Linked DNA regions of Aliamphritea hakodatensis. The protein of the gene in region 2 binds, or shares a complex with, the protein of the main gene of each other region. Links are inferred from orthologs where the notes say so. Each region holds a gene or a part of one and is shown on either strand. Other genes may lie near its edges. The genes, in order: groL and metK.

Region 1 (7,656 bases), 3.5 Mb from region 2 along the record:
ACATTAGCCAACTGTGCTAATGAGGACACTGCCACCAGTAAATTTGCGGCTAACTTACGCGTGTCACCTTCAACATATGCCTCATCCGCAGCATTTGCTGACGCGACAAAACCCGCCTGATCCACCGATTCGCTTAGCAATTCACGTGATTGCTTCCCTGCTTTAAAAACCTGTGTAAACATAAATCAAAACTCCCTTTCGATTCATTTCAGTTACATCAGCCCGTGCTTTCGTTTAAAAGCACGGTGTATGAAATACCCCACCACTATCACCAGCACAGCAAAGCCATACCAGCCAAGGGCCGGGTATTCGTACTCTAAGTATTCTTCTTTGTATCGTTCTAAAGATTGCTTATAACGTACCCCGGGATAATCCAAAGTACCGTCATCTTTATATACATCCATATGTAATACATACTTCTGATCATTCAACCGGGCCAGAAGATTAGCTGAACGCTGCCAGTAAACATCTACCTTTCGACCTTCTTCTTTCTCCGGTATCCAGCTTGTAACAACCCGAAAACAACAGATTTTCCCCTGTTCTGAACGAACACCGATCTGGGTCCCTCTGAACCCTCTTGAGCCTCTGGAACGCTTGGTTACATATAAATAACCGGATGTTTTTTCCAACTGACTGAACGGCAATATTTCATCGTTCAGCGCCCAATATCTAATTTTCATATCAATCATGAGCACAAAAATTAGAGGTAAAAAGAAGAACGACATTCTCAAACAGTCAGCATATAGACCACGCTTCAGTTTTACCTGCTTAGCCATGGTTTATGCCCTGTTGACGATTGATATGGGCAAACGCTTTCACCACATGTACCAACGCAGACACTGCTAACTTACACGTGTCACCTTCAACATATGCCTCATCCGCAGCATTTGCTGACGCGACAAAACCCGCCTGATCCACCGATTCGCTTAGCAATTCACGTGATTGCTTCCCTGCTTTAATAACCTGTGTAAACATAAATCAAAACTCCCTTTCGATTCATTTCAGTTACATCAGCCCGTGCCTTCGTTTAAAGGCACGGTGCATAAAATACCCCATCACAATCACCAGCACAGCAAAGCCGTACCAGCCAAGGGCCGGGTACTCTTCCTCTAAATACGCTTCTTTATACCGTTCTAAGGACGATTTATAACGCACTCCAGGATAATCCAAAGTACCGTCATCTTTATATACATCCATATGTAATACATATTTCTGGTCATTTAACCGGGCCAGAAGATTAGCTGAGCGTTGCCAGTAAACATCTACCTTTCGGCCTTCTTTGCTCTCAGGGATCCAGCTTGTAACAACCCGAAAACAACAGGTTTTTCCATGTTCTGAACGAACACCGATCTGGGTTCCTCTGAACCCTCTTGAGCCTCTGGAACGCTTGGTTACATATAAATAACCGGATGTTTTTTCCAACTGGCTGAACGGCAATATTTCATCGTTCAGTGACCAATAGCGACGCCCCATGTCCGAAATAAGAACAAATATCAAAGGGAAAAGAAAAAATGACATTCTCATACAGTCAGCATATAGACCACGCTTAAGTTTTACCTGCTTAGCCATGGTTTATGCCCTGTTTATGATTAATGCTTGCAAGTACTCTTCGTGACAAAAACCAGTTTCATCCCGAGCTTTATAACCGTTGCCACCAACAATACTTTCGCCTGATGCAATAGGAACTTTATTAGCAATCTGCCCCAATGTTCCTGCTGCAACTAATAAATTTGCAGCAACTTTATCTGGCCGACCCTCTGAGTAAGAATCAACACTCCCCTTAACTGAGCCAGTGAATCCAACAACATTTGCAGACGTGTGTGCCTGTGCAGACAATGCCATCAATAACAGGCCTGCTAAAAAAGCGTTACCATGCTTAGCTTTCATATACTCACTCCCTTGGGTATATGCATAATCTGACGGTCATTTCTACTGACCTTGCGAAACCACAGCTTCCTATGCCGAACAACGCAGACAAAACACCTGGCAACCTCCGGCATAAACACCCGGCAGGTACACCAGCGCAGATCAGAACCTGCCTTACATTTCCGGATAGCCCCCCGGAAACAATGGATTGTGATGCGCGAATGCCGGTTAATACTCTGTGACGCACCATCCTGTCTGTTCAAACACGCAACAGCACTCCACTCAGCTTCAATTGCGCATTGTTCAAAACATAAACAGATTGCTGAATGAAGATATAGGAATAAATCCTAATTTACGCTGGTAGGAATATAAAACGGGCCACATAAAAAAGCCCGTAAAGCTAAGCTTTACGGGCTTCCTGAAACACTGTGTGCTTCGGTAGAACGGGGGCTCGATGATGTTAAGTAAGGAGCAGCCATTACTCCCCCCCCGCTCCCAAGAACCGTACGTGCGTGTTTTCCCCGTATACGGCTTCAAGTCTTTATAAACTCTTTGAATTAAGAGTCGGCGGTGAAAAGTACAACTTCCTACTCGATTAAAAGCGGCGGGGGTATCCCCCCGCCTATGGTCGTTACTTATTTCGAGACCACCACACCTGAAGAAAGACACTGAGTGCCATTAACGTTGGTGCAACTTCAAAAACTACCGTAACAGTCAGATCAAAATTCATCGGCCAATGCCTCAATTTATCGATCTGGGCGCCCAGATTAATAGAAACCTGGATTTATATACCGCTTAAGCCAGAGCGGTCGCATCAGGGTATTACTAGTATCCCCCTCAACATCGGACAATATCCATACACAACCCACTCCGTCCGGCCAACGTTGCTGGCGGGCCGTTGCTGCTGTTGCAGAAGTAAGCTGTATCTTTCCAAAGTCCTTTAGCCCCTCTCCCGAGAGACAATTCAGGGCTGGATGGGCCCTGAAAACCGAGTTTAATTTATTTGAGTTTATATATTGGGCAAGCAACCCAATTTTCAACCCTTTCTAGTAAAAACACTTAAAACCCATACTTAATTGTGTAACATTCAATGACAGCTGGGATGCTACAATACAAAGTTACCCAGCTTGTCACTACTGCCCATCTTTCGAAGCTTTATATGGTGGATGTTCTACCCAGTCTCAAACGTGATGTACTGATTGCACATCGGGCAGCGTTTCTACTGACGTTTCCAAAGCGCGTAGGTTTTCCGTTTGCTCTGTTCTGAATTTCTCCACTTATATTCAAGACGTTACTCAAAGTAAGTTTCAAAGCTCGGGTCAAACAGATTAGCTTCCGCTTTGATCTTGGTATGCCGCTTTATCGGCATGTCCATTGCGTATAGCAATGTAGCGTGTTTGCCGCTGGGATAAACTGCAGATAAAGAGCACTTTCGTTTTCCAACGGCAGGGAAATATTTCTTTTTTACCCAGCACTTTCGAGAGGTTATCTTTTCCTCTTATATTACGGCCTTCTTTTAAGGTATCCATAAAAAATCCCCGGGGTCCTTACAGACGCCGGGGATTCTTCAGCGAACCGGCTGATTAACAGCCGGCAGATGCCGGGGGATGATTACATCATGCCGCCCATGCCACCCATGCCGCCCATGCCGCCCATGTCAGGCATAGCAGGTGCGCCGCCTTCAGCAGGTGCATCAGCGATCATCGCTTCAGTGGTGATCATCAGACCCGCAACAGACGCTGCCGCCTGCAGTGCAGAACGGGTAACTTTAGCCGGATCCAGGATACCCATTTCCAGCATGTCGCCGTATTCACCGGAAGCCGCGTTGTAACCGAAGTTACCTTCACCCTTCTCACGGATGTTAGAAACGATAACAGAACCTTCTGCACCGGCGTTTCCAACGATCTGACGCAGTGGCGCTTCCAGTGCACGGAAAGCCAGTTCCACACCGACGCTCTGATCGTGGTTGTCACCTTTCAGTTCACCAACCTTGTCCATTGCACGGATCAGGGCAACACCACCACCAGGGATAACGCCTTCTTCTACCGCAGCGCGGGTTGCATGCAGAGCATCTTCAACGCGGGCTTTCTTTTCTTTCATTTCTACTTCAGTCGCAGCACCAACCTTGATGACAGCAACACCGCCAGCCAGCTTAGCAACACGCTCCTGCAGCTTTTCACGGTCGTAGTCAGAAGAGGTTTCTTCCATCTGCGCACGGATCTGCTGAACACGGCTTTCAATCGCAGCAGCCTGGCCAACACCGTCAACGATGGTAGTGTTTTCTTTAGTGATAGAAACACGCTTCGCCTGGCCCAGCTGCTCCAGAGAAGCACCTTCCAGGTTCAGACCCACTTCTTCTGAAATCACAGTACCACCGGTCAGGATAGCGATGTCTTCCAGCATTGCCTTACGACGGTCACCGAAACCAGGCGCCTTAACAGCAGCAACCTTAACGATACCGCGCATGTTGTTAACAACCAGAGTTGCCAGCGCTTCGCCTTCAACGTCTTCAGCAATGATCAGCAGCGGACGGGAAGACTTGGCAACCTGTTCCAGGATTGGCAGCAGATCACGGATGTTAGAGATCTTTTTGTCAACGATCAGCATGAACGGGTTTTCCAGATCAACACTCATGCTGTCCTGGTTGTTGATGAAGTAAGGAGACAGGTAGCCGCGGTCGAACTGCATACCTTCTACTACGTCCAGTTCGTTTTCCAGACCGGTACCTTCTTCAACGGTGATAACACCTTCTTTACCGACACGCTCCATTGCTTCAGCAATGATGTCACCAACCTGAGAGTCAGCGTTCGCAGAGATAGTACCTACCTGAGCGATAGACTTAGTATCTGCACATGGCACAGCCATCGCCTGCAGCTGTTCAACAACCGCAGCAGCTGCTTTATCGATACCGCGCTTCAGATCCATAGGGTTCATGCCGGCAGCAACAGACTTCAGGCCTTCGTTAACAATCGCCTGCGCCAGAACAGTTGCAGTTGTAGTACCGTCACCGGCTACGTCGTTGGCCTGGGAAGCAACTTCCTTAACCATCTGAGCACCCATGTTTTCGAACTTGTCGCTCAGTTCGATTTCTTTAGCAACAGATACACCGTCTTTAGTGACAGTTGGCGCACCGAATGCTTTATCCAGTACAACGTTACGGCCTTTAGGGCCCAGTGTAGTTTTAACTGCGTCTGCCAGAATGTTTACACCAGCCAGCATGCGCTGACGCGCGTCATTACCAAATAATACGTCTTTAGCCATTTTGAAAATCCTGTATTCAATTCAAATAGATTGAAAAATTCTTACCGGGGCTGGCAGCAATTACGCTTCCAGAACACCAAAAATTTCGCTTTCGCTCATTACCAGCAGTTCTTCACCGTCAACTTTAACAACGTTAGAACCGGCGTACTGACCGAAAATAACCTGATCACCAACCTGAACGGTTAAAGCCTGAACTTCACCGGAGTTAGTTACACGGCCGTTACCAACAGCAACTACTTCACCCTGGTTAGGCTTTTCAGTTGCAGAACCTGGCAGAACAATACCGGAAGCAGTAGTTGCTTCTTCTTCTTTACGGCGAACAACAACACGGTCGTGTAGTGGACGAATTTTCATTGAATATCTCTCCTGATCCTTGTGATCAAAAAAAGTCGTTTATAGTTATTAAACCGCTCTTTTAGCTCTGAAGCCTTTGAAAAATAATAACTTCAGACCGAAGCAGAGCATGTTTTACATGTTTACAAAGTGATCTTCTGTATCACCTAATAAATGATGATGTTTAGCTAGATGGGGCCGGCAAAACGGTTTTCAACACTTATCATTAAAAAAAGTGTGATTTTTTCAGTAAACCCGGATTCAGTCTTCCCGGCGGTACTCGCCGTCGATCACATCGCCCTTATGCAGAGTAGACGAATCACGGGGATCGCGGGGATCTGCCTGGTGAAAGTCTCCCGGGCCGGCATGATGATGAAACCCCTGCGCCGGATTAATCAGGGTGACTTTACTTAATACCAGATCGGCAAAACGCTGGCGGGTAAACGGAATCAGACACAGGAAACCGATAACATCTGTCACAAATCCGGGGGTCAGTAGCAGTGCGCCGCCGACGGCCAGCACAATCCCTTCAACCATTTCACGACCCGGCATCTCACCGGTAGCCATTCTGCCCTGAGCGCGGCGCAGGGTTGAGAACCCCTGGTAGCGCAGCATGTTCACGCCAATAAACGCAGACAAGAGCACCAGACCAACTGTATTCCAGGCACCGATCGCCTGCCCGACATTGATCAGCAGGGTAATTTCAATAATCGGTACTATGATGAACAACAAAAATAAAAAGCGCATAACAAAAACCTGTCAGAAAACTCAATGTTGAGACTGCCTGTAGTTTACACCGGCAAACCCGGTTTAGTCCCGTGATTCAGGCTACTATGATTGTTCATATTTCGCGACCATTCCGTCCTGAACGGGTTACCCTGCCTGCACCTGAACAAAACCGACAAACCTGCAGCATAAAATATGCTGTCAGTACGTTATATTTTTTGCGCCGCGCAACAAACCCGACAAAAAGCACTATCAACAAACAACAACAATAATCATAACTAATTGATATAAAATAGATTTATAAATTTAATCAAGGAAGGCATGGACTTTTACGCATTTGCGGTATAACTTTTAGAAAACTTTGTTGCACTGCACATATAAAAACAAAAACACAACATCATTTAAGGTAGTCCGCAGATGGAATTAAAAGATAAAGTCATTGTTATCACCGGAGGCGGCCGAGGCCTTGGCCGCGCCATGGCACTTCAGGTTGCAGCAAAAGGTGCCAGACTTGCACTGGTTGACCTTGATCAGCAAGGTCTGGATGAAACCATCGGCCTGTGCATGGAACTGGGTACTGAAGCCCGGGGTTACATTGCTAATATCGCCGAAGAAGACGCCGTTACCGAACTGTTTGATGACATTGCGCAGGATTTTGGCGCCATTCACGGTCTGGTCAACAATGCCGGTATCACCCGCGACGGGCTGTTCATTAAAGTGAAAGACGGTAAAGTCGTCAGCAAAATGAGCCTGGATAACTGGAATCTGGTCATGGATGTCAACCTGACCGGTACCTTCCTGTGTGGCCGTGAAGCGGCTGTTAAGATGATCGAACTTGGCTGTGAAGGCTGCATCATCAACATTTCTTCCATTTCCCGCAATGGCAACATGGGCCAGACCAACTACACGGCGACGAAAGCCGGCGTACAGGCAATGGCGGTTACCTGGGCGAAAGAGCTTGCCCGCTACAACATCCGGGCAGCGTCAATTGCACCCGGTTATATCGGTACCGAGATGGTAATGAGCATGAAACCGGAAGCACTGGAAAAAATTGCTGCCGGCATTCCTGCCAAACGCCTGGGTAAGCCGGAAGAAATCGCCAGCACTGTCGCCTTTATTCTGGAAAACGATTACATCAACGGCCGCTGCATTGAGGTCGATGGCGCACTGCGCATCTGATCCGCTCTTCTGCTCAGACAAAAAAGCCAGCTATACGCTGGCTTTTTCTGTAAGAAATCCGGGTTAATACCCCAGCGTACGGTCAACGGCTTTCACCGGCAGCCCCAGCCCGATGGCATGGATATACTCTTTTGCCTGCTCAATCGCATCCCTGATGGATGTCGGCGCCGCGATGTGTGGCGTGATAATGACATTATCCATCGACCACAGTGGAGAATCCTGTGACAGAGGTTCGTACTCAAAGACATCCAGCATTGCCCCCCGCAGACGCTGCTTACGCAGCGAATCTAT
Region 2 (7,514 bases):
TGGGCTGTCATAAGATCAAGATTCACACCGAGACTTGCAGCGGCGGCATGTAGCCGTTGCTCGGCAGGCATATGGAACAGTATATCTAAATTTGCCGGGCAACTTAACCAGGCATTCTGGCGGATTTCGTCTTCCAACTGACCGGCACCCCAGCCAGCGTAGCCCAGAGCAACCAGGCTGGGGATCTGCTGTTTGCTGTTGGCAAGGTCTTCAAGGATGTCGAGTGAGCTGGTGATGCTGACCCGGTCGCTGACATCGTAGGAGGACGACCATTCCCGGTCACCGGTCAGATGCAGGACAAAGCCTTTGTCGGTCTGTACCGGGCCGCCGGCATACACCGGCTGTGCACTGGCTTCATGGTCGGCTTCAATCTCCAGGTGGCTGAGAAGCGCCTGAAAGCTGAGGTCCAGCGGACGGTTAATGATAATGCCCATGGCGCCGTGTTCATTGTGATCACAGATATAGGTGAGGCTTTGGGCAAAGTTGCCATCATGCATGTGCGGCATTGAGATCAGAAAGTGGTCCCGCAGGCACATGCTTTCCTGATGGTTGCCGGGTGTGTCGGAGTCAGGCGGTAAGGACATAATATTGGCTCCTTTTCGGCCGCTGGTTCTGGCTGATGCAAAAGCAGCATTGCTGTGTAAAGCGGGTTGTTTAACCCCCGGCACTCAGATCATTTGTTATGACCTTAGTACTAGGACTAGTACACCCGGGTGGTTTTCTCAAATTTCCAGGTACGAATTATTTCCAGAATATCGGTGGTCTGGCGCATTTCTTCCGGGAATGGCTGGAAGGGGGAGGCCAGTTTGACAATCTGAACAGCGGCATTGTCCAGCAGGGAGCTTCCGGATGAGCGCCGAACCTGAATATCTTTGACAGTGCCGTCGGGTTTAATGGCAACTAACAATATCAGGCTGCCGTACTGATGTGACTGCGCAGGGTAGTTCAGGTTGCCAACCGCTTCGATCCGGCGTTTCCAGTTGTAGAGGTATTCCGCATCTTTGTGGCTCAGCGTGCTGGCGGAGGTCATCCATTTAACCCGGGGACGTTGTGCATAGGCCTGTTGCTGCAACGCTAGCTGGGCTTCCAGACTGGCGATCTCCAGGCTGCGGGTCAGGATCGTGTCGGTATTACCGGGCACGGATGCTGAGGACTTTTTCTGCTGTTGTTTCGCCTGACTTTGTGGTGCCGCCTGTTGCTGCTGTCTGGCCAGAGTGGTGATTACTTCGTGCTGGCTGTTGCTCTGTTGCTGTTGGCTGATGCCGTCTATTTCAGCCAGCGCGGTGTCAATCGCCGACATTTCGTCAGGTGTCAGTTGGCGGTTATCCACGGCCAGACGGGAGCTGACGTCCTGTATATCATCTGCCTGAAATTCAGCCTTTTCCCGGGTAGTGGGTAATTGCTTTTCTTCCAACTGACCGCTGCCTGCCTGATTATTCTGAGCGATAAAGTCCGCATCTTCCGGTGCGTCTTCGCTGTTGAAGTTGGCCAGGGTGACTTCCAGTGTCTGCGGGATTTCACTGACGTCCGGCAGTGAGAAACTGATGCCAAGAATCGCGACGGCATGAATGGCGACTGCCATGAATATTGTGAAGCCAAGACGGTCACCGGAGGAGACAGGGGATTGCAGAGCATTGCTCATAGGCTGTGCTCTGCCGGTTGCGGGTGGGGGAAGACCGGCATCAGGTGACCTTATTTCCGGGCAGCCAGTTTAGCTTCGACGACGTCCATCAGTTGCATACCGATATCCAGACCAAACTGTTCGTCCAGTTCGCGGATACATGTTGGACTGGTCACGTTTACTTCGGTCAGGTAGTCACCAATAACATCGAGACCGGCAAACAGAATACCCTGTTCTTTCAGGGTGGGGCCTACTTGTTTTGCGATCCACAGTTCCCGTTCTGTCAGGGCCCGGCCTACGCCAACACCGCCGGCAGCCAGGTTACCGCGCACTTCTCCGCCGGTGGGGATCCGGGACAGACCATAGGGAACCGGTTCGCCGTCGACCAGCAGAATACGCTTATCGCCATCGACAATTTCCGGCAGATATTTCTGCGCCATGATGGTTTCTGTGCCGAATTTGGTCAGGGTTTCGATAATGACCCCCAGGTTGACCCCTTCTTCCTGAATGCGGAAGATTGAGGTACCGCCCATGCCGTCCAGCGGTTTGAAAATAACGTCTTTGTATTCGGCATGGAATTCACGTAACAGGTCATCCCGGCGGGTCACCAGTACCGGCGGGCAGCACTCCGGGAAGTGTGTCGCGAAGATTTTTTCGTTGTAATCACGCAGCGCCTGTGGCCGGTTGACCATCAGTGTGTCGCCGGCGGCTGCAGCGATTTCCAGCAAGTGGGTGGTGTAAATAAATTCGTTATCGAACGGCGGGTCTTTGCGCATCAGAACGGCGTCCAGAGCAGAGACTTCCTGAATCTGATATTCACCGCGCTGGAAAAAGTTATCCGGGTCCATGGCGACGGTCATCGGGGCCATTCTGGCCAGCACCTTGCCGTCCCGCAGGTACAGATCCTGCTGTTCCATGTACCAGATTTCCCAGCCTTTACGCTGCGCTGCCCAGAGCATGGCCAGAGAACTGTCTTTTTTAAAGCTGATGTCCTCAATAGGGTCCATCACGATGCCGATTTTAATAGTCATTCGATAACCTGGTAGTTGGTGAGCCGCAGGTGGCCGGAGTAACACGCGTCATTCCGGTGTGGCTGGATACGTTATTGCAGAGTTTACTTGGCTACAGGTGACTGTGCCATACAGAGTTATAGAAAACATCTGTCACTCTGGGTTCAGAATTTATTGCCCAAATCGCCCCACAGGAACTGCAGCACAGATAATGCTGCTACCGGTGCGGTTTCGGTGCGAAATACCCGGGGGCCGAATGCGACGGGTTTGAATCCGGCTGCCAGCGCCTGTTCTACCTCTGCTTCGCTGAGGCCGCCTTCCGGGCCGACGAGCAGGGCAACTGAGCCCGGTGGCTGCAGGGTTTCCAGTGGCTGTTCTGTATGGTGATGCAGTACCAGTTTCAGATTGGCCTCTGCATTGTTGATCCAGTCGCTGAGAGTTTGCGGTGCCTCAATAGCCGGTATATCACAGCGCAGGCTCTGTTCGCAGGCGCTGATCGCAATTTGCTGCCAGTGGCGCAGGCGTTTGTCCTGACGTTCATTGTTGAGTTTGACTTCACAGCGTTCCGAAAATAGCGGTGTCATGCCGGTCATGCCCAGTTCTGTGGCTTTCTGAATGGCATAGTCCATCCGTTCACCCCGGGACAGGCTCTGGCCGATCTGAATATTCAGGGGAGAAATACGGGCAGGCTGACTGACGGATTCGATCCGGGCGCTGACTTTACGTTTGGCAACGTCGCTCAGACGGGCGTGATATTCATTACCATCGCCGTTGAACAGGGTGAGCTGATCATCCGGTCGCATACGCAGTGCGCGGGCGACATGCTGTACAACCGCATCGCTGAGCTGAACCTCCTGGCCGTCTGTCAGGGGCTGATCTTCGTAAAAACGGGGGATTCTCATGGCGGTTTCTGGCCTGATCTGTCGGTGATTATCGGTGACGGGAATAATAGCGGGTTTGGCAGGCGAAAAAAAAGCATCTGCTGAGGGCAGATGCTTTTTTATGTGCTTATCAAGCGTGTCTGGCTGTCAGCGGTTATTACAGACCGGCGTCGGCGCGCAGCGCGTCAGCTTTATCGGTTTTTTCCCAGCTGTACGCGGTAAATGTTTCGTCTTTTACCGTCATTTCAAACGGGTTCTTACCGAAGTGACCGTAGGCCGCTGTCTGACGGTACATCGGATGCAGCAGGTCCAGCATACGGGTAATGGCATGCGGGCGCAGATCGAAGTGCTGGCGTACCAGTTCGATGATCTTTTCGTCACTGATCTTGCCGGTGCCGAAGGTGTTAATTGAAACTGAAGTTGGCTCAGCAACGCCGATGGCGTAAGACACCTGAATTTCACACTTGTCTGCCAGGCCGGCAGCAACGATGTTCTTGGCAACGTAACGGCCGGCGTACGCGGCTGAACGGTCTACTTTTGACGGGTCCTTACCGGAGAATGCGCCACCACCGTGACGGGCCATGCCGCCGTAGGTATCAACGATAATCTTACGGCCGGTCAGACCGCAGTCGCCTACCGGGCCACCAATCACGAATTTACCGGTCGGGTTGATGTGGAACTTGGTGCTGGCATCAATCCATTCTGCCGGCAGGGTGTGCTTGATGATCAGTTCCATCACCGCTTCCTGCAGATCAGCCATTGAGATATCCGGGTCGTGCTGGGTAGACAGAACCACCGCATCAATGCCGGAAGGCTGGCCGTTTTCATAACGGAAGGTTACCTGGCTCTTGGCGTCCGGACGTAACCATGGCAGTAAGCCTGACTTGCGGGCTTCAGCCTGACGCTCAACCAGACGGTGTGCGTAGCAGATTGGTGCTGGCATCAGCACGTCGGTTTCGTTGCTGGCATAACCAAACATCAGGCCCTGGTCACCGGCGCCCTGATCTTCAGGCTTGGAGCGGTCCACGCCCTGCGCGATGTCTACGGACTGCTTACCGATGATGTTCATCACACCACAGGTGTTGCCGTCGAAGCCTACTTCAGATGAAGTGTAACCGATGTCGTTGATGACACCGCGTACCAGGTCTTCCAGATCAACCCAGGCAGAAGTGCTGACTTCACCGGAGACAATTGCTACACCGGTTTTAACCAGTGTTTCACAGGCAACCCGGGCGTATTTGTCTTCGGCAATAATGGCATCCAGTACCGCATCGGAAATCTGATCGGCAATTTTATCCGGGTGACCTTCAGAGACGGATTCAGAGGTAAACAGGCTATATTCGCTCATGGCGTTCAGGAGTCCTCAAAACTTTTAAGTTCCCCGGCATGTACCTGGCTTATGGCTGGGCGGTGGGGTCGCTGACTCTGTGGGGGTCTGACCATCGGGGATGAGATAAATAAATTGGCGGATAGTTTAATGATCTTGTGGCCCGAATGCATGGGGAATATCTCTGTTTGAGAGGTTTTTTTCGCAATTCATCATGAATTTGGCTCAATTTTATGAATTTTACTCGAAATAGGTTTGAAGCTGCCTGCCGGTTGAGCGAAAATACCGCCACTTTTGTTGACGTCGCCTGTGGTGGCATCAGTGTATTTCAAATATTTCAACCTCAACTAGGGTTTCAACCCCGGAGTGAATGAATGTCCTCGCGTAGAGAACTGGCGAATGCAATCCGTGCACTGAGCATGGATGCTGTACAGCAAGCTAAATCTGGCCACCCTGGTGCGCCAATGGGTATGGCAGATATCGCCGAAGTACTGTGGAATGATTTCATGGTACACAATCCGTCCAACCCGCACTGGATGGATCGCGACCGTTTCGTCCTGTCTAATGGTCATGGCTCCATGCTGATTTACAGCCTGTTGCACCTGACCGGTTACGACCTTTCTATCGATGACATCAAAAATTTCCGGCAGCTGCATTCTAAAACGGCAGGTCACCCGGAATATGGCTATGCGCCAGGTGTTGAAACCACCACTGGCCCACTGGGTCAGGGCATCACTAATGCGGTAGGTTTTGCGATTGCTGAGAAATCTCTGGCAGCGCAGTTTAACCGTGAAGATCACGAGATCATTGATCACAATACTTATACTTTCCTGGGTGATGGCTGCCTGATGGAAGGTATTTCTCACGAAGCATGCTCACTGGCCGGTACGCTGGGTCTGGGTAAGCTGGTGGCCTTCTACGATGACAACGGCATTTCTATCGACGGTGAAGTTGAAGGTTGGTTCACTGACGATACGCCGAAGCGTTTTGAGTCATACGGCTGGCAGGTTATTCCGAATGTTGACGGCCATGACCACGATCAGATCCGTGCTGCGATTGAAGCTGCGAATGAAAATACTGAACAGCCTACCCTGATCTGCTGCAAGACCATTATCGGTTTCGGTTCTCCAAACAAACAGGGTAAAGAGGATTGCCACGGTGCGCCTCTGGGTGAAGAAGAAATCGCACTGGCCCGTAAAGAACTGGGTTGGGAACACGACTCTTTTGTAATCCCTGAAGATATTTATGCCCAGTGGAGTGCGCTGGAAGCCGGTCAGAATGCTGAAAATGACTGGAACGAAAGCTTTGCTGCGTACAGCAAGGCATATCCGGAGCTGGCCCGTGAACTGATTCGCCGTTACAGCGGTGAACTGCCGGCTGACTTCTCTGCGCAGGCGGATGAAGTTATCCAGCAGCTGCAGGATAAAGGCGAAACCATCGCCAGCCGTAAAGCGTCTCAGAATACACTGAATGCATTTGGTCCGTTACTGCCTGAACTGATGGGCGGCTCTGCTGACCTGGCCGGTTCCAACCTGACTCTGTGGTCTGGCTGTAAAGGCGTGACCAAAGATGATGCATCCGGTAACTACCTGTTCTACGGCGTACGTGAATTCGGTATGTCTGCCATCATGAACGGTATCGCCCTGCACGGCGGTTTCATTCCTTACGGCGCGACTTTCCTGGTCTTCATGGAATATGCCCGTAATGCGCTGCGTATGGCGGCACTGATGAAGCAGCGTGCTATCCACGTTTACACGCACGATTCTATCGGTCTGGGTGAAGACGGTCCGACGCACCAGCCAATCGAACAGATTGCTAACCTGCGTCATACCCCGAATATGAGCACCTGGCGTCCGTGTGATGCGGTTGAGTCTGCGGTGGCATGGAAGTCTGCACTGGAGCGTAACGACGGTCCTACAGCTATGATCTTCTCCCGTCAGAATCTGCCTCATCAGGCCCGTTCTGCTGAACAGCTGGCGAATGTGGCACGGGGTGGTTACATCCTGCGTGACACTCAGGGTACCCCTGATGCGATTCTGATCGCGACCGGTTCTGAAGTGGGTCTGGCGATGGATGCAGCGGCTGCACTGGAAGCTGAAGGTAAGCAGGTACGCGTTGTATCTATGCCTGCCACTGATGTCTTTGATAAGCAGGATGCAGCATACCGTGAAGCGGTTCTGCCGGCAGCGGTTTCAGCCCGTGTTGCGGTTGAAGCGGCACAGGCCGATTACTGGTACAAGTATGTAGGTCTGAACGGCGCGATCGTCGGTATGACCAGCTTTGGTGAGTCTGCCCCTGCAGGCGAGCTGTTCAAGCTGTTCGGCTTCACTGTCGAAAATGTAGTTGAGAAAGTTAAGTCAGTACTTTAATTACTGACACGATAACGGCCGGTCTTTTGACTGGCCGTTTTTGATTATGGCGGGCTGTTAATGACATACAGAGTGGCAATCAATGGTTACGGGCGCATCGGTCAGAGTGTGCTGCGGGCAATTTATGAGTCCGGCTACCGTGATCAGTTGCATGTGGTTGCGCTGAATGAATTATCAGATATTGAGACCGTCTGTTATCTGACCCGTTATGATACGACCCACGGGCGCTTCCCGGCGCCGGTGGATCATGATGGTGAGAACCTGCTGATCAATGGCGATGCTATCCGGGTGCTGAACGAGCCTGAA

What was found.
Region 1: the proteins of metK (region 2) and groL are in contact, whole or in part, in a cryo-EM structure (PDB 8P4O), measured with the Escherichia coli proteins. The link is inferred for Aliamphritea hakodatensis from one-to-one orthologs.

Annotation. Positions count from the first base shown.
Region 1 is NZ_AP025281.1:1,319,021-1,326,676, reverse strand. Bases 2,803-5,735 are described here. They hold groL (chaperonin GroEL), read right to left. Parts: upstream 5,128-5,735; coding sequence 3,478-5,127; downstream 2,803-3,477. Other genes in these bases: PCI15_RS06035 (FxsA family protein), read right to left, coding at 5,722-5,735; PCI15_RS06040 (co-chaperone GroES), read right to left, coding at 5,188-5,481; PCI15_RS06050 (hypothetical protein), read right to left, coding at 3,195-3,395. In the rest of the region: PCI15_RS06075 (hypothetical protein), read right to left, coding at 1-182; PCI15_RS06070 (hypothetical protein), read right to left, coding at 213-776; PCI15_RS06065 (hypothetical protein), read right to left, coding at 769-975; PCI15_RS06060 (hypothetical protein), read right to left, coding at 1,006-1,569; PCI15_RS06055 (hypothetical protein), read right to left, coding at 1,573-1,887; more of PCI15_RS06035, read right to left, coding at 5,736-6,207; PCI15_RS06030 (SDR family oxidoreductase), read left to right, coding at 6,604-7,365; PCI15_RS06025 (2-hydroxyacid dehydrogenase), read right to left, coding at 7,429-7,656.
Region 2 is NZ_AP025281.1:4,842,200-4,849,713, reverse strand. Bases 2,766-5,556 are described here. They hold metK (methionine adenosyltransferase), read right to left. Parts: upstream 4,861-5,556; coding sequence 3,670-4,860; downstream 2,766-3,669. Other genes in these bases: tkt (transketolase), read left to right, coding at 5,214-5,556; PCI15_RS21975 (16S rRNA (uracil(1498)-N(3))-methyltransferase), read right to left, coding at 2,796-3,533. Outside these bases: PCI15_RS21990 (YqgE/AlgH family protein), read right to left, coding at 1-584; PCI15_RS21985 (energy transducer TonB), read right to left, coding at 701-1,642; gshB (glutathione synthase), read right to left, coding at 1,693-2,652; more of tkt, read left to right, coding at 5,557-7,208; PCI15_RS21960 (glyceraldehyde 3-phosphate dehydrogenase NAD-binding domain-containing protein), read left to right, coding at 7,269-7,514. UniProt on the Escherichia coli protein: Catalyzes the formation of S-adenosylmethionine (AdoMet) from methionine and ATP.